2 regions of the Colwellia sp. BRX10-1 genome follow, and region 2 is predicted to be linked to the other one. Evidence: predicted binding sites of a transcription regulator. Region 2 holds the regulator's gene; the other holds the start of a gene.
The links. Region 2 encodes LexA, which represses DNA repair genes until DNA is damaged. Its sites were predicted from a motif close to TACTGTATNNNNATACAGTA; they were not measured.
Positions count from the first base shown of each region.

Region 1: a site for LexA is predicted at 3,358-3,377, ahead of recA (recombinase RecA). Genes of this name have one in related genera too.

Region 1 is NZ_JACGWC010000026.1:2,499-18,441, reverse strand. Features, by position in the region: gene metH (methionine synthase) at 1-810, opposite strand, end outside; gene metA (homoserine O-succinyltransferase) at 870-1,817, opposite strand; gene recA (recombinase RecA) at 2,273-3,310, opposite strand; gene mutS (DNA mismatch repair protein MutS) at 3,648-6,227, shown strand; gene rpoS (RNA polymerase sigma factor RpoS) at 6,292-7,215, opposite strand; gene H4J75_RS16470 (peptidoglycan DD-metalloendopeptidase family protein) at 7,302-8,162, opposite strand; gene H4J75_RS16465 (YqaA family protein) at 8,192-8,770, opposite strand; gene H4J75_RS16460 (protein-L-isoaspartate(D-aspartate) O-methyltransferase) at 8,913-9,575, opposite strand; gene surE (5'/3'-nucleotidase SurE) at 9,653-10,399, opposite strand; gene truD (tRNA pseudouridine(13) synthase TruD) at 10,399-11,433, opposite strand; gene ispF (2-C-methyl-D-erythritol 2,4-cyclodiphosphate synthase) at 11,435-11,935, opposite strand; gene ispD (2-C-methyl-D-erythritol 4-phosphate cytidylyltransferase) at 11,932-12,690, opposite strand; gene ftsB (cell division protein FtsB) at 12,698-13,000, opposite strand; gene H4J75_RS16430 (hypothetical protein) at 13,113-13,730, opposite strand; gene H4J75_RS16425 (mechanosensitive ion channel family protein) at 13,946-14,839, shown strand; gene H4J75_RS16420 (tetratricopeptide repeat protein) at 15,057-15,833, opposite strand; gene H4J75_RS16415 (hypothetical protein) at 15,933-15,943, opposite strand, start outside.
Region 2 is NZ_JACGWC010000002.1:142,385-158,327, forward strand. Features, by position in the region: gene cyoE (heme o synthase) at 1-810, opposite strand, end outside; gene H4J75_RS03100 (heme A synthase) at 820-1,827, opposite strand; gene H4J75_RS03105 (hypothetical protein) at 1,829-2,389, opposite strand; gene H4J75_RS03110 (SURF1 family protein) at 2,416-3,147, opposite strand; gene H4J75_RS03115 (DUF2909 domain-containing protein) at 3,204-3,419, shown strand; gene H4J75_RS03120 (cytochrome c oxidase subunit 3) at 3,498-4,382, opposite strand; gene H4J75_RS03125 (cytochrome c oxidase assembly protein) at 4,435-5,016, opposite strand; gene ctaD (cytochrome c oxidase subunit I) at 5,028-6,620, opposite strand; gene coxB (cytochrome c oxidase subunit II) at 6,632-8,188, opposite strand; gene lexA (transcriptional repressor LexA) at 8,754-9,389, opposite strand; gene H4J75_RS03145 (alpha/beta fold hydrolase) at 9,466-10,284, opposite strand; gene H4J75_RS03150 (DUF6942 family protein) at 10,660-11,190, shown strand; gene H4J75_RS03155 (ATP-binding protein) at 11,311-14,310, shown strand; gene H4J75_RS03160 (two-component regulator propeller domain-containing protein) at 14,328-15,943, opposite strand, start outside.

The DNA.
Region 1 (15,943 bases), on a different contig from region 2:
AGCAAAGTCTGATATTCGACTCAATTCTGCCACATATTGTCTTAGTTCAACCGGACCTAATGCACAGTTCAAACCAAATGAAATAGGTTTTGCGTGGCGCAATGAATTATAAAAAGCTTCGGTAGTTTGCCCAGACAATGTTCTGCCTGATGCATCAGTAATAGTACCCGAGACCATTACAGGTAAACGTAACTGTAATTCATCAAAAACAGTTTCAACCGCAAAAATAGCCGCTTTAGCATTTAAGGTATCAAAGATAGTCTCAATAAGAATAATATCTGAGCCACCTTCAATCAGTGCTTTCGTTGATTCTATGTAGGCATCTTTTAATTGATCAAAAGTCACATTTCGATAAGCAGGATCGTTAACATCAGGTGAAATAGAACATGTTCTGTTCGTTGGCCCTAAAACGCCGGCAACAAACCTTGGTTTATCAGGGTTTTTAGCGGTGAATTCATCCGCTGCTGCACGGGCTATTTGTGCCGCCGCTAAATTGATTGCCGCACTGTACGACTGCATATCGTAATCTGCCATCGCAATCGTCGTGGCATTAAAAGTATTAGTTTCAAGAATATCAGCACCCGCTTCAAGGTATTCATAGTGAATAGCTTTAATTACCTCGGGCTGTGTAAGCACTAACATATCATTATTGCCTTTGACATCAAGATGCCAATCAGCAAATTTTTCACCTCGATAATCTTGTTCTTCAAATTTATAGGCTTGGATCATCGTCCCCATAGCACCATCTAAAATAAGAATTCTTTTTTGTATTTGTTGCTCAAGACGACTAAATGATGCTGATTTTTTCATACGATTTCTCTACTTTTACTTTCAAACTTAATTTAATGACTAGATATATCCGACACTGTTTATATTTCTGCGTCTGGGTGTATTGCTTTAATATTTGTTGCATCTAGCTTGTACGGTGTGATCTGATAAACATAATAGTTTAACCAATTAGTAAATAATAAACTGGCATGACTACGCCATGAACTGTGTGGCACTTTTGTTATGTCATCATCAATATAATAATTATTGGGCATAACTGCATTAACATCAGCCTTAAGATCACGTTGAAACTCTTCATCTAGCGTGGTTGAGTCATATTCTGGATGTCCGGTTAAATAGACTTGTTGTTTATTTTTGCTCGCGACCACATAAACGCCTGCTTGTGGAGATTCAGCAATAATCTTTAATTCAGGAATTGACAGGTAATCAGACTTATCAATATATCCAAATCGTGAGTGTGGGACATTAAAAAATTCTTCAAAGCCGCGGGTAAGCTGTTCTTTTTGGTCGATGGGGCTATGCTGAAAAACACCAGATAATTTTTCTTTTCTTAAATGTCGTCGCAATCCATAGTGATGATATAGAGCGGCATGAGCAGCCCAACAAGAAAACATTGTTGAGGTGACATTTTCTTCAGCCCAATCAAATATTTCACAAATTTTATCCCAGAAGGTTACTTTCTCGTATTCCATTAACGCCAATGGTGCACCGGTTATAATTAAGCCATCGTATTGAGTATTTTTAATGTCATCAAAGAGACGGTAAAAATTATCTAAGTGCTCTTTCGGCGTATGTTTGGATTCATTGGCGTGAATACGTACAAAATCGACATTTATTTGTAAAGGTGTATTAGACAATACCCGTAATATTTGAACTTCTGTTTCAATTTTATTAGGCATTAGATTGAGAATAGCGACTTTCATTGGGCGAATTTCTTGACTTGCCGCTCTACGCTCAGACATTACAAAAATATTTTCTTCACCTAAAATAGACAAAGCAGGTAATAAATCTGGAATTTTAATGGGCATAGCGTTTACCTAATCAAATAATGTCAAACAAGCATGAACACTTCGTTCTCTACTTTCATTTATTAACTTATATTATGGCTACCAATCAACATACAGGTTTCGACTAACTCAAGCACTACGAATGATAACGGATATATAAATATTATCATTTTATGGTACGTGTATTTTTAGCTATGTCAACATCTAAACGTATAGACGTCTATAATGTTTTTTACGTTAATATTATTTGTCATCTATAACCCTAGCGAGTAAATATTGGTGGAACTAACCTAATAGAGTGCTACGTAGAAAAACGGGGAGGTATTCGGGCAGTAAAGATGCTTAGGTAAAACACTATATCAGCCTATTAAAGAACGATGGCATAAGAGAGCAAAGTCATTAATTAGATATAAAAAAGCCACTGTAAATACAGTGGCTTAATAATTGTTTAAACTTTTATGTTTAATGTGTAATGTTTATTCTACAGCTTCTTCTTCTTTAGCTGGTTTTTCACTTGCTCTTACACTTTTAATTAACAGTAAGTCGCGTAAACGCTTATCAAGTTCTTTTGCCATTTCAGGTTTTTCTGCTAAAGATTTAGCCGCATTTGCTTTACCTTGGCCAATACGATCGCCATTGTAGCTATACCAAGAACCGGCTTTTTCAACCATGTTATGCAAAACGCCTAAATCAATTAATTCACCTAAGCTGTTAATACCTTCGCCATATAAAATCTGAAATTCTGCTTGTTTAAAAGGAGGCGCTATTTTGTTTTTAACCACTTTTACGCGAGTTTCGTTACCAATAATTTCGTCGCCTGCTTTTACAGCACCGATACGTCGAATATCTAAACGAACAGAAGCATAAAACTTAAGTGCATTACCACCCGTTGTGGTTTCAGGAGAACCAAACATTACACCAATTTTCATACGAATTTGGTTAATGAAAATAATCATGGTATTTGATTTTTTCAAGTTACCTGTCAACTTACGCATTGCTTGTGAAAGCATACGGGCTTGTAATCCCATATGAGAGTCACCCATATCGCCTTCAATTTCTGCTTTTGGTGTAAGGGCAGCAACAGAATCGACAACAATAACGTCTATAGCACCTGAACGCGTTAGCATGTCACAAATTTCCAATGCTTGCTCACCGGTATCAGGCTGAGAAACAAGTAATTCGTTAATGTTAACACCTAACTTTTCAGCATAAATAGGGTCAAGTGCATGCTCAGCATCAACAAAGGCACAAACCTTACCGTTACGCTGAGCTTCAGCAATAACTTCAAGCGTTAACGTAGTTTTACCACTTGATTCAGGACCATAAATTTCAACAACACGCCCAAGTGGCAAACCACCCGCACCGAGTGCAACATCAAGCGCCAATGAACCTGTAGAAATGGTTTCAACATCCATGGTGTTATTATCACCAAGCTTCATAATTGAGCCTTTACCAAATTGTCTTTCAATTTGACTTAATGCTGCTGCTAATGCTTTTTCTTTATCATCTTTCATGTTTGTTCCGCCGATGTTGCTAAGATTTCGTTTTGATGAAGCAAGTATACTGTATGACCGTACAGTATCAAGCTTTTTTACAACTATTTTAATTATATTATAAAAAGTAAAATAAGGAGACTTTTAAGTTATTGATAAAAATGAGAATAAACAGCTACAGTAACTTTTAGCCATTACCCGACAAAAAGTTACTATTTATATTATCACGGTAAAATAATTGCATAAACATTATCGTATTCAGTAAAAACTTTAGTTAAATAAATAGAGTCTAAATTTGCCAGTTATGACATAATTGCCACCTTACTCTTTCATTGAACTTATGAGTTACCGCATAGAAATGACGACAGCAAACTTAGACTTATCCTCACACACCCCTATGATGCGCCAGTACTTAACCATTAAAGCTGAGTTCCCTCATATTTTAATTTTTTATCGCATGGGTGACTTTTACGAGTTATTTTTTGATGATGCGAAAAAAGCATCTGATTTGCTCGATATTTCATTAACCGCTCGCGGCAAGACAGGGGGTAATGCAATACCTATGGCGGGCGTTCCCTATCATGCGGTGGAAAATTATCTAGCAAAATTAGTACAATTGGGTGAATCTGTTGCCATTTGTGAACAAATTGGTGACCCAGCAACCAGCAAAGGCCCTGTTGAACGTAAAGTTGTTAGAGTTATTACCCCAGGTACGGTGAGTGATGAAGCATTATTACTTGATAAGCATGACAACCTAATTGTTGCGGTAAGTGAAGGTAATAATAAGTCATCGCAACGCTTTGGGCTGTCTTATCTTGATATGACCAGTGGTCGCTTTGTACTGACTGAGCCAAATACCATTGAACAGTTACAAGCTGAACTACAGCGTTTATCTCCTGCTGAATTACTCTACAGTGAATCGTTCTCAGCGCCAGAGTTACTAAAAGGCTATCAAGGATTAAGAAGAAGACCTGAATGGGAGTTTGATTTAGACACAGCTACTAATTTACTAAATACACAATTTGGCACTAAAGAACTTTCTGGCTTTGGTGTTGGTGATAAATCATTAGGCTTAATGGCCGCTGGTTGTTTATTTCAATATGTAAAAGAATGTCAACGCAGTGCGCTTCCTCACATTCGAGCCATTATTTGTGAGTCTTCTGCTTCTGGTGTCATTTTAGATGCGGCAACTCGTCGTAATTTAGAACTCACGCAAAACTTACAAGGTGGCTTTGAAAATACCCTAGCATCGGTATTAGACAAGTCAGCGACACCAATGGGTTCTAGATTACTAAAACGTTGGTTACATTTTCCTTTACGTGATTTAAACATATTAACTGCACGTCAAAATGCAATTAGTGAACTATTGTCACAAGATTTAACGACTGAATTATTTAGCCAACTTAAATCTTTTGGTGATATTGAGCGTATTGTTTCTCGCATTGCCTTACGTTCTGCGCGTCCAAGAGATTTTGCTCGTTTACGTAATGCTTTAAGTCAATTGCCTGAACTTCAGCAACATTTACAAACTTGTCAGCAAGCACATATCACTGAATTAGCGTCAAAAAGCTTTCCAATACCCGACTTACATGACTTATTACAGCATGCTTTAGTTGAAAACCCACCCGTTCTTATCCGTGATGGTGGCGTTATTGCCAAAGGCTATCATGAAGAACTTGATGTCTTACGTGACTTAAGTGATGGAGCAACTGAATTTCTTGCCCAACTCGAAGCGCGTGAAAAAGAACGTACCGGTATTAGTTCCTTAAAAGTAGGCTATAACAGGGTTCATGGCTTCTTTATTGAAATGAGTCGTACTGCCGCGAACGATGTACCTGATGATTATATTCGCCGACAAACCTTAAAAAATAACGAACGTTTTATTACTAATGAACTAAAACAACATGAAGAAAAAGTGCTTAGCGCACAGAGTAAGTTTCTCGCCTTAGAAAAACGTTTATATGATGAATTGTTCGATTTAGTGTTACCTGATTTAGAAAAACTGCAATTACTTGCTCAAGCTGTCGCAGAACTAGACGTTTTAAATACCTTTGCAGAACGCGCAGAAAGCCTAAATTATGTTAAACCAAGTCTAAGCCAAAATGACGGTATTGAGATTAAAGCCGGTCGTCATCCTGTCGTTGAGTTAATGACTAGTGAGCCCTTTATTGCTAATCCAGTTACCTTAAATAATGAACGTAAGATGTTGATCATTACCGGTCCTAATATGGGCGGTAAATCAACCTATATGCGTCAAACAGCGCTCATTGTTTTATTGGCTCATATTGGTTGCTATGTCCCTGCTGATGCGGCAAACATTAGTTTGGTTGATCGAATATTTACCCGTATTGGCGCTTCTGACGACCTAGCGAGTGGTCGTTCAACCTTTATGGTTGAAATGACAGAAACCGCAAACATTCTCCATAATGCAACAGAAAAAAGTTTAGTGTTACTTGATGAAATAGGCAGAGGAACCAGTACTTATGACGGTTTATCTCTTGCTTGGGCTTGCGCTGAAATGCTGGCGATTAAAACTAAAGCCTTTACTTTATTCGCTAGTCATTATTTTGAGCTAACCCTGTTAGCCGATCAGATACCAAGCTTGGTTAATGTTCATTTAGATGCGGTTGAGCATGGTGATACCATCGTCTTTATGCATACCGTTCAAGAAGGCGCTGCAAGTAAGAGTTTTGGCTTACAGGTTGCACAACTTGCCGGTGTGCCTAAGACCGTTATTCAACGGGCTAAACAACGCTTGGCTGAACTGGAAAGACAACAGGCTCCTTCTGTTATCAATGTCGAACAACAACCCTTTGAGCAACTTTCATTTATTGATAACACTCACCCCGTACTCGAGTCATTGTCATCAATTGATGTAAACGATTTAACCCCCAAACAAGCATTAGATTTATTATTTGAGTTTAAAAGTAAAATGTAGCCCTTAATATTAAATAAAAAAAACCAGCAATTGCTGGTTTTTTGTTTTATCGAAGCTAAAATATCTACGCTTGAAACAAGGCTTCAATCGATAAGTCTTGTTGACTTAAAATATCGCGTAAACGCTTAAGCGCCTCAACTTGAATTTGACGAACACGTTCACGTGTTAAACCAATTTCTACGCCAACATCTTCTAATGTTGCCGCTTCATATCCTAATAAGCCAAAACGACGGGCAAGTACTTCACGTTGCTTAGAGTTAAGTTCGTTTAACCAGTGAATAATATTATTTTTAATGTCGGATGTTTGCAAGCTACCTTCTGGACCACCACTTTTATCATCCGGGATAACATCAAGTAATACTTTATCGTTTTCACCACCGAAGGGTGAATCGACTGAGGTCATACGTTCATTTAGACGCAGCATTTTAGTGACATTAGCGACTGGCACATCAAGCGCTTCAGCAATATCTTCTGCGGTAGGTTCGTGATCAAGCTTTTGTACTAATTCACGCGAAGTGCGTAAATAAATATTGAGTTCTTTAACGACATGGATAGGGAGACGAATAGTGCGTGTTTGATTCATAATGGCACGTTCAATCGTTTGACGTATCCACCATGTTGCATAAGTTGAAAAACGAAATCCACGTTCGGGATCAAATTTTTCTACTGCGCGGATCAAACCTAAGTTACCTTCTTCAATAAGGTCAAGTAAGGGTAAACCACGATTATTATAACGACGGGAAATTTTAACAACTAAACGCAGATTACTTTCGATCATGCGTTTTCTTGAGGGTTCATCACCTTTAAGGGCAAGGCGAGAAAAGTACACTTCTTCTTCAGCGCTAAGTAATGGAGAAAATCCAATTTCGCTTAAATACAATTGAGTGGCGTCTAAATTCGATGGTACATCTTCTCTATCTTTAGATGATGATCTAGTTGATTCTTTTTTATCTACACTAGTACTTACCAATTCTTTTTCTATACTCATGCTGTATCTCCCAAGATTTAGCAAAGCCAACTATCAATGATTAAATATGCACACTAACTCCAATTTATTATTATTATTATTTGTTGTTATTTAGACAGGTACTTCATAGGGTTTACTGATTTACCGCGAAAGCGAACTTCAAAATGAAGCATGACTCTTTCAGCGTCTGTATCACCCATTTTCGCTATAACCTGACCCGCTTTTACCGACTGTTGTTCTTTCACTAAGATACTATCGTTATGAGCATAAGCACTAAGGTAATCATCATTATGTTTAACAATAATTAGCTGACCGTATCCTCGTAAAGCATCTCCGGCATAAACCACCACGCCATCAGCTGTCGATTTAATCGAGTCACCACGTATACCTGCGATGTTTATTCCTTTGTTACCTTGTTTTGCTGTAGAAAAACCTTCAATAACTTTTCCTTGAGCAGGCCACAACCAATTTCTTATTTTTTGAGAAAAACTTGTGCCATTTGCAGAGGTTTTATTGTTTACTTTTTGCCCTCTTACATTTTTACCATACGCCTGCTTTTTATTTGATGCAACAGGTTTTTTTACCCTTGTTGGTATGTTACTTTTCGGCTTTTCATTGCGCGCTATATTACTAGTGGCTTGGCTCGAATTTTTAACTAAAAATAATTTTTGTCCAGGGAATATTTTGTAAGGAGATACCAGATTATTAAAAGTGGCTAAGCTACTAATATCAACATTAGCTCGCCAAGCAATAGAATATAAGGTTTCACCTTTTTTAACGATGTACTCGCGACCTTTTAAGCTATTTTTAACACGCTTACTTAATGGAACTGAGCCTTGAACATCAACAACGGGGGCCGGTTTATGGTTAGAAGAACAACTTACCACAGACAAACTAAGCACTAAAAAAACCACATAAGTGATTTTTTTAGTGCTTAATAGAGCATAATTTTCACGATTTAAAATCAAAAAACCATCCTAGCGTTGTCTGTATTCATTTAACGTAAAACAAAATAGGCCACAACAATAAGCGCAACAATTAGCCAACCCAGTATATCTACCCATTGTCTTATCTTTTGTTCCATGGCGGCCCCTCCCCAGCGAATAATACCGGCAACCAAGAAAAATCGCATTCCACGACCAATTGCTGAAGCAATTAAAAACGGCAGAAAAGCCATATGTAAGAAGCCAGCACTGACTGTGAATAATTTATAAGGGATCGGTGAAAATCCAGCAATAAAGACGACCCAAACACCCCACTGCTGAAACCACAGCACAACGGCGTCAAAAGCGTCTTGCTTACCCATAGCGGTAATTGCCGGTTGTATCCAAGGTTCAAACATATAATAACCGAGTAAATAACCAACAGAGCCTCCCAAAATTGAAGCTATCGTTGTTAATGTGGCGTAAGACCATGCTTTGTGTGGTTTAGCCAGCACCATGGGTGCTAGAAGCACATCAGGGGGAATAGGGAAAAATATAGATTCAGCAAAAGTTAATAGTGCCAACATTCTTGGCGCAAATTTATGTTCAGCAAAACGAAGTGTCCATTCATACATTTTTGAAAAAATTTTCAATTAAATCATACCTTTTTTTCAGATAATAAAGAGTGAGTAATATTGTTTAGTTTATTTATGCAAAGACCACAATACTCTGCAGCTAATCTAGGGCTATGGCAGTAACGTACTGGCACAACTTTTTATATCAAGCGATGAAAAATTAAATTAACGCGCCGGGTACAAGCGGTACAAATTTAACCATTTCAACTTGTTGTTCTTTATACTCATCGCCATGACGAGTAATAACTTTTAGTATTTGCGTATCTGTGCCAACAGGTATCACTAAGCGCCCACCATCAGCTAACTGTTCCAGTAATGCCTTAGGCACTTCGGTTGGCGCTGCAGTAACAATAATCGCTTGAAAGGGAGACTTACTACTCCACCCTTGCCAGCCATCACCGTGCTTCATTGAGACGTTATTTAAATCTATTGATTGTAAGCGACGTTTCGCCTGCCATTGTAATGCCTTAATACGCTCGACCGAAAAAACTTTAGCAACCAATTGTGTAAGGATGGATGTTTGATAACCAGACCCTGTCCCTATTTCTAGAATGCTGTCAGGGACACCGTCCGCTAATAATAATTCTGACATTTTTGCCACTATATAAGGTTGAGAAATAGTTTGTCCCTGCCCAATAGGCAAAGCCGTATTGTCGTATGCTTTATGCGCTAAAATTTCAGGAACAAAAATATGACGAGGTGATTGAGCAATCGCTTGCAACACCCGCTGATCACGTATCCCTTCTGCGTATAATTTTTGCGCTAATAGCTCGCCGCTACGACGTGATTTACCGCTCACATTGCTCCCTACCCTTACATTCATAACCTGCTCTTTTTATTTTTTTTATTTTAAAATTAACATGTGATTTATCTAAAATTTAGCAATAACTCAACGGTAACTTAAATGATTAAGTCGCCGACCCAACGAGTGATCGATGCCAAACTATCATGGGCGGTCATATCAACAGTTAACGGGGTTATCGATGCATAACCATTGGCAATAGCATGAAAGTCTGTACCTTCGCCACAGTCTTGCTCTTGGCCTAATCGACCGTACCAATATATATCACGTTGCCATGGGTCTTGCGTTTTTTCCATCATTTCTGCTTTATGACGATTACCCAAGCGTGTCACCTTGACACCTTTTAATTCACTAAGCGGAATATCAGGGACATTAATATTGATAATTTGATCGACGGCTAATGGATGAGATTGTAAACGTTGAATAAATTTTGCCGTAACCACGGCAGCTGTTTGGTAATTTTGTTCACTTTGACCCACCAAGGAAACAGCGATTGCTGGCATTCCCATATGGCGCCCTTCTGTTGCCGCCGCTACCGTACCTGAATATAAAGTATCATCGCCTAGGTTTGCGCCACAGTTAATACCGGCAACAACCAAATCAGGTGTAACCAGCTGACTGATACCAAGATGAACTGAATCGGTTGGCGTGCCGTTTACTGAAATGAAACCATTGTCTAACGTTTGAATGCGTAGCGGGTTCATTAGCGTTAAAGAGTTACTGGCACCACTACAGTTTCTATCGGGTGCGACTACCGTTACCTCAGCCATTTTTACTAATTCGTCGTATAAAACTTTAATGCCTAAAGCATGAACACCGTCATCATTACTGAGTAATATTTTCATTAGTTTACCGCTCGCTCTGTCATATCTTGATAACTGATTAATTCACGCAAAATGGTGGTTGCATAACAACCAGAAGGCAAAAAGAAGCTCAATGTTATGGTGTCATCAACCGACTTTATACTGCCTTCAGTTAACGACAACCTAATTCTACGTCGTTCTTGCTTTAAACCAAACTTAGCTAAACCTTGGCAAAAGTCAGCGTAACCATCGGCAACCTGCTGCTCTAGCTGTTGTGATTCACCTTGCGACATTAATTCGCCAGCGCCCCACAGCACAGCCGTTAGGTCGATATCTTTTTCTTGAAAGCGTTGACGAATGGTTGCGTCAATTTCATCAGCCAAAAATACCGACTGTGTACCGCTTAACATAAAAACATCACCCGTTTGTAAAGATTCAAACTGATTTTTTTCAATACGAGTACTGATTATTTGATTAAATATTTCTGAGCGAGCCGCCGATAAATACAGGCCTCGTTTCTTTTTATCTTTTACTTTCTTACCTTGAAATAACTCCAACGCTCTTTCAAGGTTGCCGCCATTAATACCAAAGCGTTGTTCACCAAAGTAGTTAGGCACACCAAATTGGCTAACCGCAGCCCAGCGGCGTAAGACATCATCGGTATTACTGACATTACGTAACACTAATTCGAAGCGATTACCTGACAACGCACCGATGCGTAATTTTTTGTTATGACGTTGTTGGGAAAGAACTTCAACACCTTCAATGGCCAAGTCACTTAAATCATAAATCGCTTTGCCTGGTAGGTGAATACCGAACCACTGCTCGGTAACAGCAAATCTGTCTTTTAAGCCGGCATAAGATACTAAGCCTTCTTTTACCTTAAAGTATTTAGCCAACTCTCGGGCAACAACCAGCGTATTGGCGCCAGTTTTTCTCAGGTGAATAAATAAATGTTCACCTTCGCCGCAAGGTTCAAAAGGTAATTTTTCAAAGACCTTAAAATCAGACATTTCACTACGAAGTTGGCCAGTTGCATTCGGTTGGGTATATAAATATTGTAATGACTTGCTCATTTTATTGATTATTCTCTATAACGGCTGCAGAAGATTTTGTCAGTAAGACCACAGCGTGAACAGCCACACCTTCTTTACGACCTGCATAACCTAACTTTTCAGTCGTGGTTGCTTTTACATTAACTTGATCTAGCTCTGCTTGTAAGTCTTCACTTAAGCAAGTACGCATCGCCAATAAATGTGGTGCTATTTTAGGGGCTTGTGCAACGATAGTGATATCGGCATTACCGAGTTGATAGCCTTTTTCAATCATTAAACCGACCACATGCTTTAATAAAATTCGACTATCGATATTTTCATACTGACCATCTGTATCGGGAAAGTGATTACCAATATCGGCTAAGCAAAGCGCACCCAATATTGCGTCACACAAGGCGTGGATAGCAACATCACCATCCGAGTGAGCAATAAAGCCTTGCGGATAATCTATTTCTACACCGGCTAAAACAATAGGGCCTTTGCCACCAAATTTGTGTACATCAAAGCCGTGACCTATTCTCATGGTGTTTCCTGTAATGTTGGTTTTTGTTGCTGTTGTTTTTGCTTAGCTAAGAAAAAAGCGGCTAAAGCGAGATCATCTGGATGAGTAATTTTTATATTTTCACTGCTTGCCGAAACTAACAGACTAGGTAAATTAGCCCGTTCAATTGCTGATGATTCATCAGTGAGTTCAGCTCCTTGATTAAGGCCATTAATAATCGCTGCTTTTAATTCTCGCACGGGAAACATTTGTGGTGTTAGCGCGTGCCATAAATGCTCTCGCGCTACCGTTGATAAAACTTGCTGACCATTTAACGTACTCAAAACCGATCGTTTCATGGTGTCTCGCACCGGTGCAGCTAATAATCCGCCCACTTCTTTTGCTAGGCAACGAGCAATTAACGTTGAAATATCATCATGAGTAACACAAGGTCTCGCGGCATCATGCACCAAGACCCAAGAATAGTGCTCAGGGTCAATCGCTGTTAATCCAGCCAGTACTGAATCAACTCGTTCTTTGCCACCAATAACCGTTTCAACCTGAGCATTATTGATCAATGAAGTTTGTGGGTAATATTCATCATTTGCACTAAGCGCGATAATGACTTTATTTATCGACGGATGACTTAACAGGCGTTCAATGGTGTGTTCTAAAATCGTTTTATTATCAATAGTTAAATATTGCTTAGGGCAATTTGCCTGCATACGTTTACCTGCACCAGCGGCAGGGACAACAGCAATAAATTGTTGAGTGAGCTCTGTTGGATTAATTAGCATAACGTTATTATTCCGGGTCTATTTGCATGGTGTTTTTTTCAGAGGGTATTAAACGAAAGAATGTTTCGTTTTCTTTTATCATCCCTAACTCATTTCGAGCGCGCTCTTCAATAGCTTCGACGCCTGATTTCAAATCGTCGGTATCAGCATATAATAATTTATTACGTTGTTTGAGCTTGTCATTGTCTGCTACTTGACGTTGAACTTCTTGTTCCAAAGCTAGATAGTCAGGCACACTGTTTTTCCCGAACCATAGTCGGTATTGTAATAACATCAAAAAAACCAGTAATAGTACGGTTATAGCGCGCATAAAAACCTAATGTAAAGCCTAAAATTTAGTCAGAGAAGTACCAGTACGGTTGCCATTATAAATGGGTGTTTGCTGGTGTAAACATTATTAACGCATTTATAATTTTTAAAAATTAAATTGCTAACGATTGCTTAAAGTTACGCCAGTTAATGGCACAAGATAATAACAACTCACGCAAACTCGGTGTTAAAGGGTTTGCTCGATGGGCATTTAACCAACAATGGCCACTACAAGCTGCCGTCATCACTTTCTTATTCGGTTTGAGTAACTGCCCTATTGCCTGGTTTTGTTCAAGCTCGGTTAAAGAGAACCAACCATGAAGATTGGTTCGAAAACGCTGTTGCTCAAGATCAATTCTGTCAATAGAGTCTAATAATATCGTGGAATCTTTGGCAATAGGCACCACTAGGCCATGATGCAACGTTGCCGATAAATACCACTGTTTTACTGACTCGCTGTCTTGACCATTTAATGGCATCTGTACACCTTGTTTAGCTGACCAAGTTGCATTTTGCACATCAAGCTTTAGGGGTGTTTGCACCTGTAACATGGAATTTGCCGTACGCTTGATATAATGAGGCAAGCTTTTTAATCGCCCCTGCATCAATGAGGCTGTTAAAAGAGGATCTATACTCAACTGCCCCAACTCTCTTTCATATAGCGCATTACAAAGCTCAGCAAAATCAGCTGATTGATAGTCCCTTTGCCATATTGAGGTTTGTTCATTCATGAATAATTGAGTGCTTTTTAATACGTTACTGGGTAGAATTCAACCTGAAGTTTAAGCATAACCTATTGGGTGAAAAAGATAAAATAAAGCGATAGTCTTTATTTATGGCTATTACCATGCATATTATTAGCTTTATCGCCCTTAACATTAACCAATAGCGCTATGCTGTTAATTGAACTCCACATAATCTAACACCGAAAACTCATGGAAAATATATGTTTGAAAAAGTAGCAAGTGAAAGCCCAGTAGTAGAAAAAACACTCTCTCTAGCGCCAACCGATTTATTACGACAAGAAATAGATCAGGTAAGTTATATTTATAATATCATTGTTGATTTTTTTGCTAATTATACCTTCCAATTAATTGGCGCCTTCATCATTTTCGCGCTCGGTTATATCGTCGCAGGCAAAATATCCAATGTTGTATTGAGACTATGTACAAAACATAAACTTGATATCACCTTAAGTCAGTTTTTGGCCAGTACCACCAAAATGCTTATCGTCATTATGATAACCGTTATCTCGCTAAGTAAATTAGGCATTAGTGTTACGCCATTTATAGCTGCCATTGGTGCCATTTCTCTTGGCGCAGGTTTAGCCTTACAAGGTTTATTAGCTAACTATGCTGCTGGTTTTAATATTATTATTATTCGCCCCTTCGTGGTTGGTGATACCATAACGGTGCGCGGTGTTACCGGCATAGTCAAAGAAGTTCTTCTGGCTTATACCATAATTCATGACCAAGACAGTGTTGCGATCACCATACCGAACAAACATATTGTTGGCGAGATATTACACAATTCCAAACATGACTCATTATTAGAGTTAACGGTGGGTATCGCCTATAAAGAAGACCCATTACAAGTGGTTACTATTTTAGAAAAAACGATAGATGAACTCAATATCGTTGGAGAATCACGCGAACCACAAATTGGTATTAGCGAGTTTGCTGACAGCTCTATCAATATTTCGATACGCTTATGGACGCCCACGGCTAATTATTATGATGCTAAATTTAAAGCCTACAAAGCAATTTACTTAGCCCTGAAAGAAAACAATATCGAGATCCCGTTCCCACAACGCGACGTTCATTTAATCTCACAAGCTTAGTATAATGGTTGAATAAGTCTGACTTTTCACCATAAATTCAACGCATAAAAAAACCACTCATTGAGTGGTTTTTTTTCGAGGAAAATTGTAGCTGCGGATAATGTTCGAAACTAGCACTCATCAAATGATGATTGAGTCTCAATGGAAAATTTTGCCACAAACATGACCTAATGCAGAAATAAAAAAGCAGCCATTAGGGGACTGTAGGATGTCTGAGCTATTTGCTATTTTCTTTTGCTATTCTTTCTAGGTAGTTCTTTTTCATTTCATTCAATCCATCGATAAATTCTTGAGATTTATACCCATTTTTTTTAGCTTTTTCAAGCCATGAATGAGCAAGATTAAACTCAATATCCCCTCTTTTGTCACTCCACCGATGAGCATACATTTTACCTAGCCAGTACATCGCAGAAGAATCATTCTCTTTAGCTGCTCGTTCTAGAAGATTTTTTGATTTTTCTGAAAATGTATCAAGCACAAAGAGAAATATTCCATAAACTCTAATAGCGAGTACATCATTCTCTTTAATTGATTGTTCATACCAATATACAGCTAGTTTTTCATTTTTACTTTTTTCTGCATCATCATCCGCGTCTACAGCTCTATTTGCATAATTATTGGCCGTAAGGAGTTGCGCTTTTATATGACCACTATTAGCCGCTCCAAGAAGCCAAGTAAGAGCAACATCACTATTCTTTTCCCGCATTGTTCCTGTTTGATACATGGAACCAATAGTAAATTGTGCTCCAGCATGTCCTGCTTGTCCTGCTTTAGTTATAAAACTAAACGCTTCACGAAGGCTATTATCTAATTTAGGCCGATTGTTCTTGGCAAAATGCCAAATTTCATATTGGCTGTCTACATCACCATCAACAGCTTTAGCTTTTAATTTTTGATATGTAATGAGTAAATCAGAGTGACTTGGGTCTTTTATTTCTTTTGATACTGCACCCATGCTTAATAATAAAATGGCGACGTATAATATAGCTTTCATAATTCCCTTATATCCTAACTTCCGCTGTTCATTCTTTACAGACCATAACAATATCAGTTTTTTACGTCAAAATAGTGCAAGAAGTGGAAGTAAAAAACATTAAACTTCAG
Region 2 (15,943 bases):
AGCAAAAAACATCAGATTCAATGTTACTGCGCCAATTAAATATAACCAATTACTCATTCCCACTAAATAAGGTAACAAGCCAACAACAAAAAGTAACACGGTATAAAGTAAAATTTGGGTTTTTGTAAAGTTTACCCCATGGGTTACCGGCAACATGGGAATATTTACTTTTGCATATTCATCTTTACGATGTATCGCTAAAGCCCAAAAATGAGGAGGTGTCCAAGTAAAAATCAATAACACTAATAACAAAGCATTAGGGTGTATTTCATTGGTCATTGCTGTCCAACCTAACAGTGGGGGTATGGCTCCAGCTAAGCCACCTATCGTGATATTTTGAGGCGTAGCACGTTTCAAATACATAGTATAAACAAAACTGTAACCCACCAAACCTGCAAAAGTAAGCCATGCCGTTAAGGGATTAACCAAGCTATATAAAATGGCAAAACCACTGACCGCTAAAAACATAGCAAACAAAGTCGCATTTCTCGGCGTTAAACGTCCCGTAGCAACGGGCCGGTTATAAGTTCGCCCCATAATACTGTCAATTCGTTCATCAACAATGTGATTTATCGCGGCGGCGGCTGATGATAAAAAGCCAATACCCACCATTGAAGGAATAAGTACTTGCCATGGAATGGTACCCGGTACAGAAAGACACATCCCCACCAGAGCGGTTAACACTAAGAGTGCCACTACACGAGGCTTAGTGATTTCATAATAATCTCGCCAAATAGCGGTTTTAGTCTCTATAACTTCAGGTGTAGTTGCTGGCCCGTTTGGGCTTTCTGTTGATACTGATTCGCTCATAAGTATTCCTTATAATTTCCGTCGTAAACTGTAGGTTAACGTGATCAAAGACAACATTAGACATGCTGCTACCACGTTATGACTCACCGCAACTGCTAACGGTAATGAGAACCAGATATTGCTAATACCCAATAATATTTGGCAACTAAGAATAAACGCTAAGCTAATAGCTGCATTCTTAAAAAATGCAGATTGAGATTTTCGAAATACCATTAATGCTAACCAAAAAAGATAAAGCCCAGTGACAATGGCTCCTAATCGATGAACAACATGAATCGTTACACGTGAAGCATGAGATAAATGACCAAATTCGTAACTGTCTTTTTCTGGTGGGATCAAATCAAATGAATCTTCGAAGGTCATTTGCTCTTGCCAGCCTGATTGGCAAATAGGTAATTCAGTACAAACCAAGGCAGCATAGTTTGACGATGTCCAGCCCCCTAAACCTATTTGTGCGGTTAACAGTACAATACCAATTAAGCCGTATCTGCCATATTTCTTAATGGCGAAATCACCACCTGGTACCCTAAAGTCAGCCAAGCGTAAGTATAATAAAAATAACAAACTCAAGGTTGTAAAACCACCAAGTAAATGACCCATAACGACAATCGGCATTAGTTTCATGGTTACGGTCCACATGCCCAAGGCCGCTTGGAAAATGACCACCACGAGTATCAACATCGGCAACCTTAATGGCGTACCTTGATCGCGTTGTCGGTAAGACATAAATGCTATCGCTAGAATTAATAAACCCAACGCACCAGCAAAATATCGATGGATCATTTCATTCCATGCTTTATGCGCTTCAACTTTTCTTTCTGGAAATGCTTGCTCTGCTTTAATAATTTGTTCTGCGGTTGCAGGTACATCAATTAATCCATAACAACCTGGCCAATCTGGACAACCTAAACCCGCATGCGTTAAGCGCGTATAAGCACCTAAGCTAACCACGATTAGTGCTAATAGAATACTAATTAAGACTAAGGTACGAACACGATGATTAACACGATTTTTCATCTTAACCCACCCTTGAATACTTAAGTAATTTCTTCATATCGGCTAAGATTTCTTTACCAAACATTGCTTGAGCATCATCATTTGTCGGTGGTTTATGAGATAAAACCACATTACCTAAAGGGTCAACAACTAAGACTTTGGTATCTGATAAAAAGTCATCAACTAGACTTGGAGTAGAAATGATCACCCAGCTGTTTTCAGTTAACCTTTCCGTTTGCTGAGGTGAGAGTGGATTAGGAGAAAGTGCGACGCGCTTTACTCTGGGCATTTCTCTACCCAGGGCTATGTAAGAGTTATTAACACTAAGTAACGTTTGTTCACAGTGATCATCACAATGCTGTGGCAAGCTATAAATAATTGACCAAGTTTTTTGTAAAGCGGGTTGACTCAAGCCTAACTTTTCTAAAGTCAGTTCATTCTCAACTAAAGTGCCCTTGTTCGTCACACCATAATCAAGCCAATTTTGAGTTAAGGCGAGTTTTGCTAACACGATAGGGAGGATAAAAGCGCCCAGCACCATGACCATACTACGACGAGATTTTTTCTGTGATACATCATTCATACACTTAGACCTTATTATTTTTTTTATTAGTGATTTAACGCTTGTTCACTATTTCTACCCAATTTAATTGACGCCCATATCATCAACAATAACCATGCTATCGCCAAACTAAACCATTGAAAGGCATAAGCACGATGTTTTTCAGGCGGCATAACAATTGGTTGCCAATTTTTTTCATAACCCACACTCTCTGTTTTATCTAAGTAGACAACAAAGGGCAAGAGTTGACGTGAAATTAATGTTGAAAATTTATCTAATTCTATCTGCTGAACACGCAATGGCCACTCACCTTTAACCAAGACTTGTTCCATTAACATTATGCCTTGCTCGATTTTACGTACGTGACCTGATAGTTGATACTTTCCAATAATAGCCTGCACATCGGGAATTTCTTGACGATTTATAGAACCTACTACCCAACCTAAATTAACTAAGACCGCCTGCTCACCACTATTAAACACTTGATAAACACGATAACCTAATTGTCCTTTATTCGTTTGGTTGTCTAATAAAAAAATAGTATTATTATCAAATTCCCCAAACATAGTGATCGGTAGATCATTAATTTCATTTTTTTCTGAGAGCACTTGAGAAAGTGACAAGGCTTGTGTTTGGCTCAATTGTGTAATGGTTGCGATGCGTTGCTCTTTTTGTAAAGCACGATCACTTTGCCATAATCCGAGTTTTACTAATCCGGAAAAAACAAGTAGGGTAAATATCAACCAAGGTAGGCGAATGTTTGATATAAAATTTTTCAAACAATTAATTCCTTAAATATGCTTAAAGCGAACATAACAACATAGGAAATTTTTAAATGGCATTTGCGATAAAAATAATTATTATTGGCTGCTTAGTCTTCATGGTATTTAGCCTGTTTCAGGCACTCTTTGTCTTAAACAAAAATGACCCAAGTAAACCGTCAATGTCAAAATTTATTGGCCGACGCGTGATGATTTCAGCCTTCATTATTATACTTATGCTAGTCGCTATTTTAACAGGCGTTATTACGCCACACCCACGACCATTCTAATCAACTCGCTTAAAAATAAAAAGTAGGTGAAGCTAGCTTCACCTACAATATTTCTTAAACGTTTATATCAGTAATTTTTTATACGATATAAACAAAAACAAACAGTATCACCCAAACCACATCAACAAAATGCCAATACCAACTTGCCGCTTCAAAAGCAAAAGCATTTGTTGGGGTAAAGTGGCCTTTTAACACCCTTAAAAATACCACAATAAGCATGACGGTACCTAAGGTAACGTGCATACCATGAAAACCGGTCAGTAAGTAGAAAGTTGAACCATAGATACCACTAGTTAAGTACAATTTCATTTCTTCTGAATAGCCGTGCATATACTCGACAACTTGCAAGAATAAAAAGACAACACCTAATAATATGGTAAAACCTAACCATATTTTCAGCATTTTACGATTATCTTTTTCTAAGGCTGAATGTGCTAAATGTGCAGTAATTGAAGACGTTAATAACAAAATAGTATTAATTAACGGTAGGCCATACCAGCCCATTTGAGTTGTTTCGGTTCCATCTGGTGTGACTAATAACGGCCAACTTGCGACAAACTCAGGCCATAAAACAGCACCAGTCATGGCATTATTATCTGCGCCGCCCAACCAAGGTACTGATAACGTGCGGGCATAAAATAAGGCACCAAAGAATGCTGCAAAAAACATCACTTCAGAAAAGATAAACCAGCTCATTCCTTGACGAAATGAGTTATCCATTTGATGGCTATACTTACCTGCCATCGATTCGTTTATAACGTTACTGAACCAACCATAGAGCATGTATATAACTAAACAAATGCCGGCAAGCAATATGTAACCGCCAATGCCACCTTCGCTACTATTTAACGTAGAAACATAGTTCCCGGCGCCAACAGCAATTAAAAACAGTGCCACTGCGCCAACAATTGGCCAATGACTTTGTGATGGTACGTAATAACTTTCATATTCTTTTGTTGTCATTATTATTCCCCTAAACAAATACTGTTACACGCTAAGTGCTCAGTATAAATTGCTACGATTCCACTTTTCCGGTCACGTCATACAAAGTGTAAGACAAAGTTAGCGTTGAAATATCTTCAGGTAATTCTGGGTCAACATAAAACTGTAACGCCATTTCTACCTCTTCATTCGCTTTTAGCGGTTGCTGCGTAAAACAAAAACATTCAATTTTTTGAAAATACGCTGCCGCTAAACCGGGCGATACTGACGGAACTGCTTGGCCAATAATATCGCGGGTGGATTCATTTTTTGCATAAAATTTAACAAGTTTCATTTCACCGGGATGAACTTTTATTTCACGGACCATAGGTTCAAACTGCCAAGGTATACCTTGGGCGGTTCGACTAATAAACTGCACCGTAACAATTCTTTTTGTGTCAATCTGCTCAACATTATAGACAGCGGCGGCAGTGGTTGACGTTTTTCCATTCAAACCAGTAATATCACAAAACACATCATATAAAGGGACAAGTGCAAAACCAAAACCAAACATACCAAAAACAATCATAACCAGCTTTTTTATCACTTGATTGTTTTTCGTTATAGCAGTGCTATCTTTGTTATTTGAATTTTGCAATTCGTCACCTTTATTCATATTTTATTAACTTAATCAATTTTTGGTGGTGTTGAAAATGTATGGTACGGAGCAGGACTTGCAACAGTCCACTCTAAACCTTCAGCGCCATCCCAAGGTTTAGCCGATGCTTTCTCTCCACCTCTAATACACTTAATGACTACCGCTAAGAATATTAGTTGCGAAAGACCAAAGGCAAAACCACCAATACTGACCCACTTGTTGAAATCAGCAAACTGCAACGCATAATCTGGAATACGACGAGGCATGCCCGCTAATCCTAAAAAGTGCATAGGGAAGAATAGTAAATTAACTGAAATCAGTGAACACCAAAAATGCCATTTAGCTAACGACTCGTTATACATATGACCTGTCCATTTTGGCAACCAGAAGTATGCACCAGCATAAATCGAGAATAATGAACCGGTAACTAATACATAATGAAAATGAGCAACAACAAAGTAGGTATCATGGTATTGGAAATCAACAGGTGTTAATGCCAACATCAAACCAGAGAATCCGCCTATAGTAAATAAGATGACAAACGCGATAGAAAATAACATCGGCGTTTCAAAGCTCATTGAACCACGCCACATAGTTGCGACCCAGTTGAACACTTTAACACCCGTAGGTACGGCAATTAACATGGTGCAATACATGAAGAACAGTTCACCAAATAACGGCATACCTGTCGTGAACATGTGATGCGCCCAAACAATAAATGACAACACAGCAATCGATGCCGTTGCATAAACCATTGAGCTGTAGCCAAATAACTTCTTACGAGCAAACGCTGGGATAATTGTCGAAACAATACCAAAAGCAGGTAAAATCATGATGTAAACTTCAGGATGCCCGAAGAACCAGAAAAGATGCTGGAACAATACCGGATCACCGCCACCAGCGGCATCAAAGAAACTAGTACCAAAATAAGTGTCGGTTAACAACATAGTTACCACACCTGCGAGCACGGGCATCACCGCAATCAATAAGTACGCGGTAATAAAAAATGTCCAAACAAACAATGGCATTTTCATGTAAGTCATACCAGGCGCACGCATATTCATAATAGTAACAACAATATTAATTGCGCCCATTATTGATGAGATACCCATAATATGAACAGCAAAAACAAAAAATGCCGTACTACCATTTGAATAGGTTGTAGAAAGTGGTGCGTAGAATGTCCAACCAAAGTTAGGCGCACCTGACTCCATAAAGAATGTAGACAAAAGAATCCCAAAAGCAAAAGGTAGAATCCAGAAGCTCCAGTTATTCATACGTGGTAAGGCCATATCTGGAGCACCAATCATCATAGGTATCATCCAGTTAGCAAACCCGGTAAAGGCCGGCATAATTGCACCAAATACCATGATCAAACCATGTACGGTTGTTAGCTGATTGAAAAAATCAGGCTCCACTATTTGTAAACCGGGTTGGAATAACTCGGCTCGAATAACCATGGCTAAAGCGCCGCCGGTTAATAGCATAATAAAAGCAAACCATAGATATAACGTACCTATATCTTTATGGTTTGTCGTGTACAACCAACGTTTGATGCCTTTCATTTTATGGTCATCATGATGATCGTCGTGCGATTCTTGTTCTATAACGTCTGTAGTCATTTTATATCCTCCTACTTCGCACTAGCAGCATCAACAGCTGCAGGTTGTACTAAATCACCGGTGTTATTGCCCCAAGCATTACGCTCATAAGTAACAACTGCCGCTATTTCGGTTTTAGTTAACTGGCTACCAAAAGCAGCCATAGCAGGGTTTTTCTTACTGCCATTAATAACCATATCTATATGCACAGCAATATCACCCAGTGCAATTGCACTACCTTTTAGTGCTGGAAATGCCGGAGGTAAACCCGCACCAGAAACTTGATGACAAGCAGCACAAGCTTTCATGTAAACTTGCTCACCCATAACCATCAGTTCATCTTCGCTGTACACTTTAGTTAGATCTTCTACTGGGGCTTCTTCAGCAACCATTTCAGCAACTGCTACCGGTGTTTCTGTGTCATTGCCTGATCCCTTAGCAGCACCTTTAACATCAGCGGCTTGTACGGCATCACCGGTATTGTTACCCCAAGCATTACGCTCGTAGGTCACAACTGCAGCAATTTGCTTCATACTTAACTGCTTACCATAAGCTTGCATACCTGTACCCGCTTTACCATTGAGTACAATATCAATATGCGCGGCAATACTACCCGTAGCAACTGGACTTCCTTTAAGTGCAGGAAATGCAGGAGGTAGACCAGCACCAGAAACTTGATGACAGGCAGCACAGTGGGCAATATAGGTAGTTTCACCCAAGGTCATCAATTCATCCATTGATGCGGAAGCGTTAAGAGATGCTTTCTCAGCAGCAGCGGCTTGAGCGTTGAGTTGGTGTTGTTCATCAAGCCATTTTGCATAGTCTGCTTCAGACTTTACTTCGACAACAATTGGCATAAAACCATGGTCTTTGCCACAAAGCTCAGCACACTGACCTCGGTATATCCCAGGCTTGTCAACTTTTGTCCATGCTTCATTAATAAATCCTGGGTTAGCATCTTGCTTTACAGCAAAAGCAGGTACCCACCAAGCATGAATAACGTCGTCAGAAGTGATTAAAAATCGTACTTTTTTATTAACTGGAATGACAAGGTGTTTATCAACTTCGAGTAGGTAATTTTCACCTTTGACTTTATCGCCAGCATCAACATTAAGGTGTTTACCTTCTTGTGTTTCATACTGTGATCTTGGCGTCGATAAAACGGAGTAGAACTCAATATCTTGATCAAAATATTTGTAATGCCATTTCCACTGAGAGGCGGTAACTTGAATGGTAACGTCAGAATCGTCGTTATTTTCCATTTCAATCAGTGTTTTTGTTGCTGGTACAGCCATAGCGATAAGAATGACAATGGGAATTGCTGTCCAGAGGATTTCTACTTTTGTACTTTCATGAAAATCTGCTGATTTAGCCCCTTTGGATTTTCGATGGAAAACCATTGACCAAAACATAGCACCAAAAACGACCACACCAATTGCTACACATATATACATTGCGAGCATATGTAGATCGTAAACATCTCTACTTACTTCTGTTACACCCTTGGTCAGATTTAATTGCATATCTGCCCAAGCTGAACTGGAAAGAACACTCCCCAACAACAGCCAACCTAGGTTACGTCTTTTCACACGACATCTCCTTCACCCTATAAAAGTTTAAAACTTGATACCTAGGACAAAACACATCCTTTAGTACGGATTTTTATTATTTTCTTAGCGATTTTGTTATCAACCAGTTAGCGTCGACAACATCGCCTTATATTTATATTTGTACACATTCCAAACTAGAATTACTTAAAAGTTGATCTGGGTCAATTTAAAAATCGAGCTATTTTAAAATAAAAACCAATAAAAACAATAGAGTATCAACTCTAATACAAGCAAAGGCCTAATAACAAAGGGCTGTAGCCGTAGTATTAAAAATAAACAGCTGAGTATAAATACGCGTATTGCAAAAATTGATCTTGGTTGTTTTTTAATCAGAGAAAGATAAAGTTGTTTGAATGGGCTTTAGAATGAAAATTATTCTTAGTAAAGAGAAAGGTTTGCATGAAAAGAATACGAAAGGTTAGAAAAGCAAACTTTAGCCTATTTTATACACTAAAGTTTGCGGAGCAGTTTGACGTAATTAATACTATATTTGTTAGATAAATTGATTTAGTTACCACCAAGTTTATTGGATAGGTTAACTTAACTACATCCAGTCTGCCGAGCGAATAACGCCAACAGCCAACCCTTCAATATTAAACTCTTGATCAGACAAATCGACTTTTATAGGAGAGAAGTCATCATTTTCTGCATGTAAGTAAACGATGTTACCTTCTCGTTTATAACGTTTAACCGTAACATTTTCTTCGACACGAGCAACAATTACTTGGCCATTCTGTACATCGGTCGTTTGATGAACCGCTAACAAGTCACCATCAAGTATGCCGATATTTTTCATGCTTTCGCCATTAACTCTCAATAAGTAATCAGCAGCTGGGTGGAACAAATTACCATCAACTTTGTAATGATCTTCAACATGCTCTGCAGCTAAAATAGGTTCACCTGCAGCCACTCTGCCGATTAAAGGTAAACCGGCTTCTTCCATTAACTTCTCAGTCAAACGAATGCCGCGAGAAGTACCTGGCAACATTTCTATATAGCCTTTTTTAGCCAAAGCTTTTAAATGTTCCTCTGCTGCATTTGCTGATTTAAAGCCAAAAAACTTGGCTATTTCAGCACGCGTTGGTGGCATGCCCGTATCGCTTATTTTGTCTTTGATCAGATCAAAAACTTGTTGTTGTCGGTTCGTTAGAGGGCGTAATTCGCTGATTTCATTTAGCATAGGGAGCCTGTAAATTTACACAGTTGTTACTGTGAGTATATACAGGTCGTTAGTAAAGGCAAGTTTTCTAGCCGAATTATTTTTGAAAACTCCCTGATTTTAAATAATGGATAACTTGTTCGATAACTTTTTCGTTTTTCATCATAAATGGATGGGTCGTTTCCATTTCAATGTGATCATTCATACCATCAAGTTTGGTACTAGCAACCGAAACTTTACCATCATCTTTATCAGGAATAAGTGTTGATAATATCCAATTAATACTTTGATTACCGGCAATAACACCCAAATCAAAATTAGCATTGCCAAGGTTACTAGGGACACTGAATTCGCCGGTACCTAATTGCATACCCGCATCACCATTGATGAAACTAAAACCAGGTGTATTTTTTAGTTTATCAACAACTTCACTGCCTTTGTTTGGTGGACCTAGCATCACGACTTTATGTAAATTAGGTATTTTATGCATACTTAAATATTGGCGAACTAATATACCGCCCATTGAATGGGTAACAAAGTTAACTTGGCGATTTTCACAAATTAATAGCGCTTTAGAAATCACTTTTTCAGCCAACTCTTCTATCGAATAATCTCTAGAAGGGTAGTTGATATTTATCACAAAATATCCTTCTGCTAACAATCGTTTTTCAATAGCTTTCATGGAGTTAGCCGAACGTGCAAGCCCATGCAGTAAAATTACACATTCACCATTAGCTAAAGAATCTGCTGGCTCTTCAAAAGAAGCTTGAATTTTATAGCCACGTTCAACCGAAGTATCTAAGCTTTCTTGTTCAATCATATTTTTTAAACGAGTTTCTGCATCAGTAATTTTTTTACTAAATTGTTCTTTAAGTAGCGCTAGGTCTGACTTAAGTGCTGCAATTTTTTCATTCATAGCTGCGCTCCATCATTTTTTTTTAGAATTCATTATTGATACTGTAGTCATGTTAAACAGCAGCTAAGCAATATATTTTTAGCTGCCACAAATATAAAATATAAAACAGTTTTCTCCAACAAAATTTGAAGCCATTACCCTTGTAATGTCATTTTTTTCGATAAACTTCTCGCGTGGACCTTTAAATAGCCATAGAAAGCTATACGATATTAACATTTTATATTAGTTATCTGTTAGACATTGATAATCTTCAATCGATCTAACTTTACCAGTAACTACATACATTCAAGCAAAAAAATTTTAAGGACGTTTTACTTGTCTCGATTATAAATTTACAATTCAACATACCCCCCACGTAAAATGAGTTAAGTACCATTGAATGTTATTGGTTTAGGTTGCTCAAACTTTAGCGTCGCCGTTTATATTGGCAATAAACCGAGTATGCTTGAATATCAGCAATTATCTTGTCTATCGCCGCTAACCTTGGGCGAAATAGAGATGGTTAATCAAGCTTGTGGCAATGGTTGGCGGAAAGTTTTCAATGTTTATGCGAAGCTGCTTTACGCACTCGATAAAGAAAAATTCGCTTACTCAACACTTGCGCCAACTTGGCAAAAATATCGAGAGCGATTTTTGCTGCAGCAAGGCTCTCAAACGGCTTTATTATTTTCTCCGCCTCAGTTATCAACCACTAAGCAAACTCTGCATATTATTTGTGGAAAAACCTACGCCAAAAATTTGTTAGCGACAAATCAACTAAACGCTAATTTCACTTGGCTAGATGAACAATTTGCTATTGATAAAGCTAAAAATTTAATTGTGTGTCCCTATTTTGATTATCGGCAATTGTCGAATGCTAATATTGAAAAATTAGCCTTTTTACTCAACGATATAAATAGCCAGTGAAAGCTTTTCATTCATTTATATAGTGTTAAATTAATGTATACTATATTTATTAAAGGAGAAAATAATTAGCCTCATGATTAGGCAACATACTAAACGTCACTTTAATATTGGATCACATCATTGCTATATTTTAATAAAAAAACACTTTTATTTATTACAATAATTTTAACCTTATTACCCTATGCAACGATCACCAGCACTCTTGATATTTCCTCTGCTCTTTTGCTATCACTTCCTACTATATTATTACAGGCTACCGCAGTATTCTTTGTTGTTCATAGCTATTTACAGACCAGATCACGTTCATTAAAATTGTTCTGGCAGTTTTTCTCTCTCGCTATTATCATTGATCTTATTTCGGGTGTTATCTTCGCAGGTAACTACATAAACACCCCCCCGATCCTGCAAGATTTTTTCTCTTTGTTCAGTTACTTTTTTATCTTACTGGCCATAGAAACCAACCCGCATCTCAGCGAAACGCCACTCAATAAATACATTGCGGGTCGAGTGCCAGCACTATTTTTTACAGTCACCTGTTTTTGTTATTTCGTACTGCTGCCAGAAGAGTTTTCAAAAGCGTTAGATCACAGGTTATTACCGTCATTATTATTTCATATCACCATTTCTGGCCTCATTTTTATTAGACTAATCAGCTGTGTTATTTTTTGTCATGAAAAATTTTGGCGCGCTATTTATTGGCCATTAGCCATTGCCTCATTAGCTTTGTTAGTTGATAACACTAATAGTTATTTTCTTCTTCAAGAGCAAGCCCTTTATAAAGACAATTATACGAACAGCTTAATAGCGTTAATCCCATACTGTGGTCTTATTTTTGCCGCAAGTGCATCATTAAACATTCAAAGACCGACCAAACCTATTTCAAAAGATACCTTTCCCGAATTTTACATTTTATTGCTGGTGAGTATTATTTTTAGCATTCATATCGTTGGTTTAGAAGTTGGGGCACACTACATTACAAATTCTTTCTGGCAGTCTTTTGTTATTGGTATTTGGGGCGTTATTGCTTTTATTTTAGTCATTCTTATTGCTTACAATAAAAGAAAAAACACGCTCGAATTCAAGGAAAACGCTTTCACTCAGCAACAAGAACAAAAAGAGTTAATACAGACCAACCATAAATTACTCAGCTCAATTCTTAATAGTGAAGACAAAGCCATTGTCCGAGCATCTAATAATGCTATTTTGACGACATCAACGGGCGGCGAAATATTATCGTCAAACCCTGCCGCAGTTCAATTGTTCCAAAGTTTAGAACATGAATTGAAAGGCACGAATGTCAGCGCACTTTTTTCTGCAGAAGACACTATGCATTACTTTTTTGGCTTCAAAAGTAATGTATACGCCTTACAACGTAAAGATATCGGTATTTCAGTAGAGTGTGCTGCTCGACGTGCCGATGGTACTGAATTCCCAGTTCAGGTTGAATTGCAGTGGGCAGATCGCGAAGAACAACCCCTTATTGTTATTACCTTTATTAATTTAACTTCACGAAAGTTAGCTGAAAAGCAGATGTTAGATTTAAAAGATAAGTTTATTGCGAACATTTCCCATGAGTTTAGGACGCCATTGACAATTATTAATGGCATTTTAGACCAATATCTACTCAAAGCTCACAGTAAAGAAGAAGGGTTGGAACTTACTACCGCTAAGCGTAATGGTTTGCGTTTAGTTCGTATGGTTGAACAACTATTAGAACTCTCTCGCCTTACTGACAACCCTAAGCTTTCATTGTCTACTTATCGATTAAGTCAGTTAATGGCTATGCCAATTGATTCATTTTCACGCTTAGCTAAACAAAATGATTTAAGTTTTGATGCTGAAATATCTGATGACCTTTGGCTAGAATGTGACGCTCAAGGTTTTGAGAAAATCATCTTCAACTTACTTGCTAATGCGATTAAATATACACCTGCTGGCGGTAGTATCAAGGTCAGTGCTTATGTTGATCAAGATAATGTTATTTTAGAGATTACAGATACCGGCATAGGTATTAATCAAGCATCACAAAGTAAAATCTTTGAACGCTTTCAAAGAGCTGATGATGAAAAAAATCATGCTGTTTTTGGTGTGGGTATTGGTTTATCTTTAGTTAATGAATTGGTAAAAGCGCATAACTGGCGTATCAATTTAGTCAGTGAATACAATAAAGGCAGTAAGTTTTCTCTATCAATCCCTTTAGCTACCGCTGTCGAAATAGAAACTCAAGTGCCAATGAGTGTATCTCAAAGCGAAGTATCATCATTGCTGTTAGAACAAAATAATAATAAAACTAAAGCAAAAAATCATTTACATAATGTCGTGTTAGTTATTGAAGATAATCTCGATATGCAAAATCACATAAAACGTGTGGTTGAACAGCAACATCATTGTTTATTAGCAATGAGCGGCGAACAAGGACTGCTCATCGCCGAGGAATATATACCAGACCTTATCGTATGCGATATAATGCTAACGGGCATTGATGGCTTCGAAGTACTTAAACAATTAAAAGAAAATGAACTTACTTCTCATATTCCCGTTATTTTGCTTACCGCCCGTTCAGACTTAGATAGTCGACTTCACGGCCTAAATTTACAAGCAGATGAGTATTTAAGTAAACCTTTCAATCAACAGGAATTATTAATACGTATTGAAAATTTGATTGAAAATCGTAAATTACTCCAGCAGAACTATTTACATAAATTTCGTGACCATCAAAAAGAACAACAAAAAGAAAGTAGCGTAAAAAAAGTGTCGCAGTTAACTCCAAGCGAAAGTGCTATCTTATCCGTTGATGAAAAGTTTATAGAAAAGCTAGAAACCATTGTTGCTAAGATGTACTTGGAAACTGATTTAGGTATTCAAGATCTAGCCAGTAATATGGCGATGAGTGAACGCCAACTGCAGCGAAAAATGAAAGTAACACTGGGCACAACACCTAATAACTTCATTAAAGAGTTCCGTCTAGCAAAAGCACAGATATTGCTACAAAATGGTTCTAAAATTGGCAGAATAGCCTTAGATGTTGGTTTTTCTTCACAAACATATTTTGGTCGATGCTTTAAAGAGTCGTTTAACTGCACCCCAAAACAATATCAACAACAATTCATTAAAAGCTAACCACAAAGCTACTCAGGCTAACCTTGCTTAACTTGGATGTTATGCTTAAGTGTCGCTAGATCAGCGCCTTGAATCACCGCTAAGTAGCTAAAGGGTTGTATCTTAGGTTCACATAAGCCAAGCCAAGCAATCGCTGGCTCTTCGCTTGTTAATGTTAAGCCAAGTTCAATCATCACACTGACTTGATCCCACGATATTTCCATAGGTTGCTCTCTATTAAACGGATAAAAAGAATAAGCAATATTCATCGAAATTTTATCGTCGAATTGTTTTTCAAATTTACTTGCTAACCGCGCTGCTAACTCACCAGCATTGTTGTCTTTTTCATAACCAATAACAGCAAAGGTATCATCGGACCAACGAACAACTAGGTCATCGGTATTTCTGCTAAACAGTAATAAATCAGTAATGTTAATCAACTGGCTATTACTGATATTGGTCAACTCATTAACCTGAACCATTAAGACGTAAAGACGGGGTAAAGTGCTCCGCTGTACTGGTAAAATATTCTGATGAATTTGATTCATCAGCTGGCTAGTTTGCTCAATATAAATATCAAGATAGCGGCGACTTCGTACCCCAGTTACTTTATCTACCGTTGCCGACTTTTCAAGTAGAATATTGGCATGTTCAAGTTCGCTATTTTGCGATTGTAACTTTTGCGTTTTCTCTTTGACCTGCTCTTTAAGGTAAGATTTTTGTAGTTGTTCAACCAATAGTTTTCGATTCAAAAAGCGTGAATAGACTAATAAAGTTAAAGCTACTGCCATGGCATACAATAAATAAGCCCACCAAGTATTCCAAGGTGCTGGTTTAACCGTAATAGCTAATGAATAACCCGGTTCACTCCAAACATTGTCGTTATTTCCAGCAATAATTTGCAGTGTATAACTACCTGCAGGTAAATTTGTATAAGTGGCTCGTCGTGATTTACCTGCAGCTATCCACTCCTCATCAAAGCCTAACAAGCGATACTTATAAAGAGTTGACTCCGGATTGGCATAGTTTAAACCAACATATTCAAAGGAAATCAGCTGATCACTGTAATCAAATTCCAATTGGCTTAAGTTAGATAATTTACTGCCAAGAGGCATAGGTTCATTCAGCTTTAATATACTCGTTAATCGTACTTCTGGAACGGACAAGCTGGTATTAATTTTTTCTGGATTAATAGTGCTCATGCCTTTGCCTGCACCAAAATATAAGGTGTTACCTTTTGAGCGAAATACTGAAGAATGAGTGTATTCTAAATCAACTAAGCCATGAGTCAGATTAAAGTGTTTAAAATTTTTATCACTGATTGAAAACCGAGAAATACCTTTACTGGTACTAAACCAAATATCTTCATTAGCATCTTGGGTGATGCCATATACGGTCAAACTTTTCATGCCATCTTTAGTATTAAGATGGGAAAATGAAAAGTTATTACTGTAACGATCTTCTTGGCTTAATATACTTAAGCCAGCATTTTGAGTGCCAAACCATAGGTTCTTGTCATGATCTAATAGCATTATCCAGGTAAAGTCATCCGAAATACTATTAGGGGTATTTTCATCATGTCTAAAATGAGTAAACGTCCCAAGGGCCGGATCAAAACGATTTAACCCTGCACCAAATGTGGCCAACCATACGA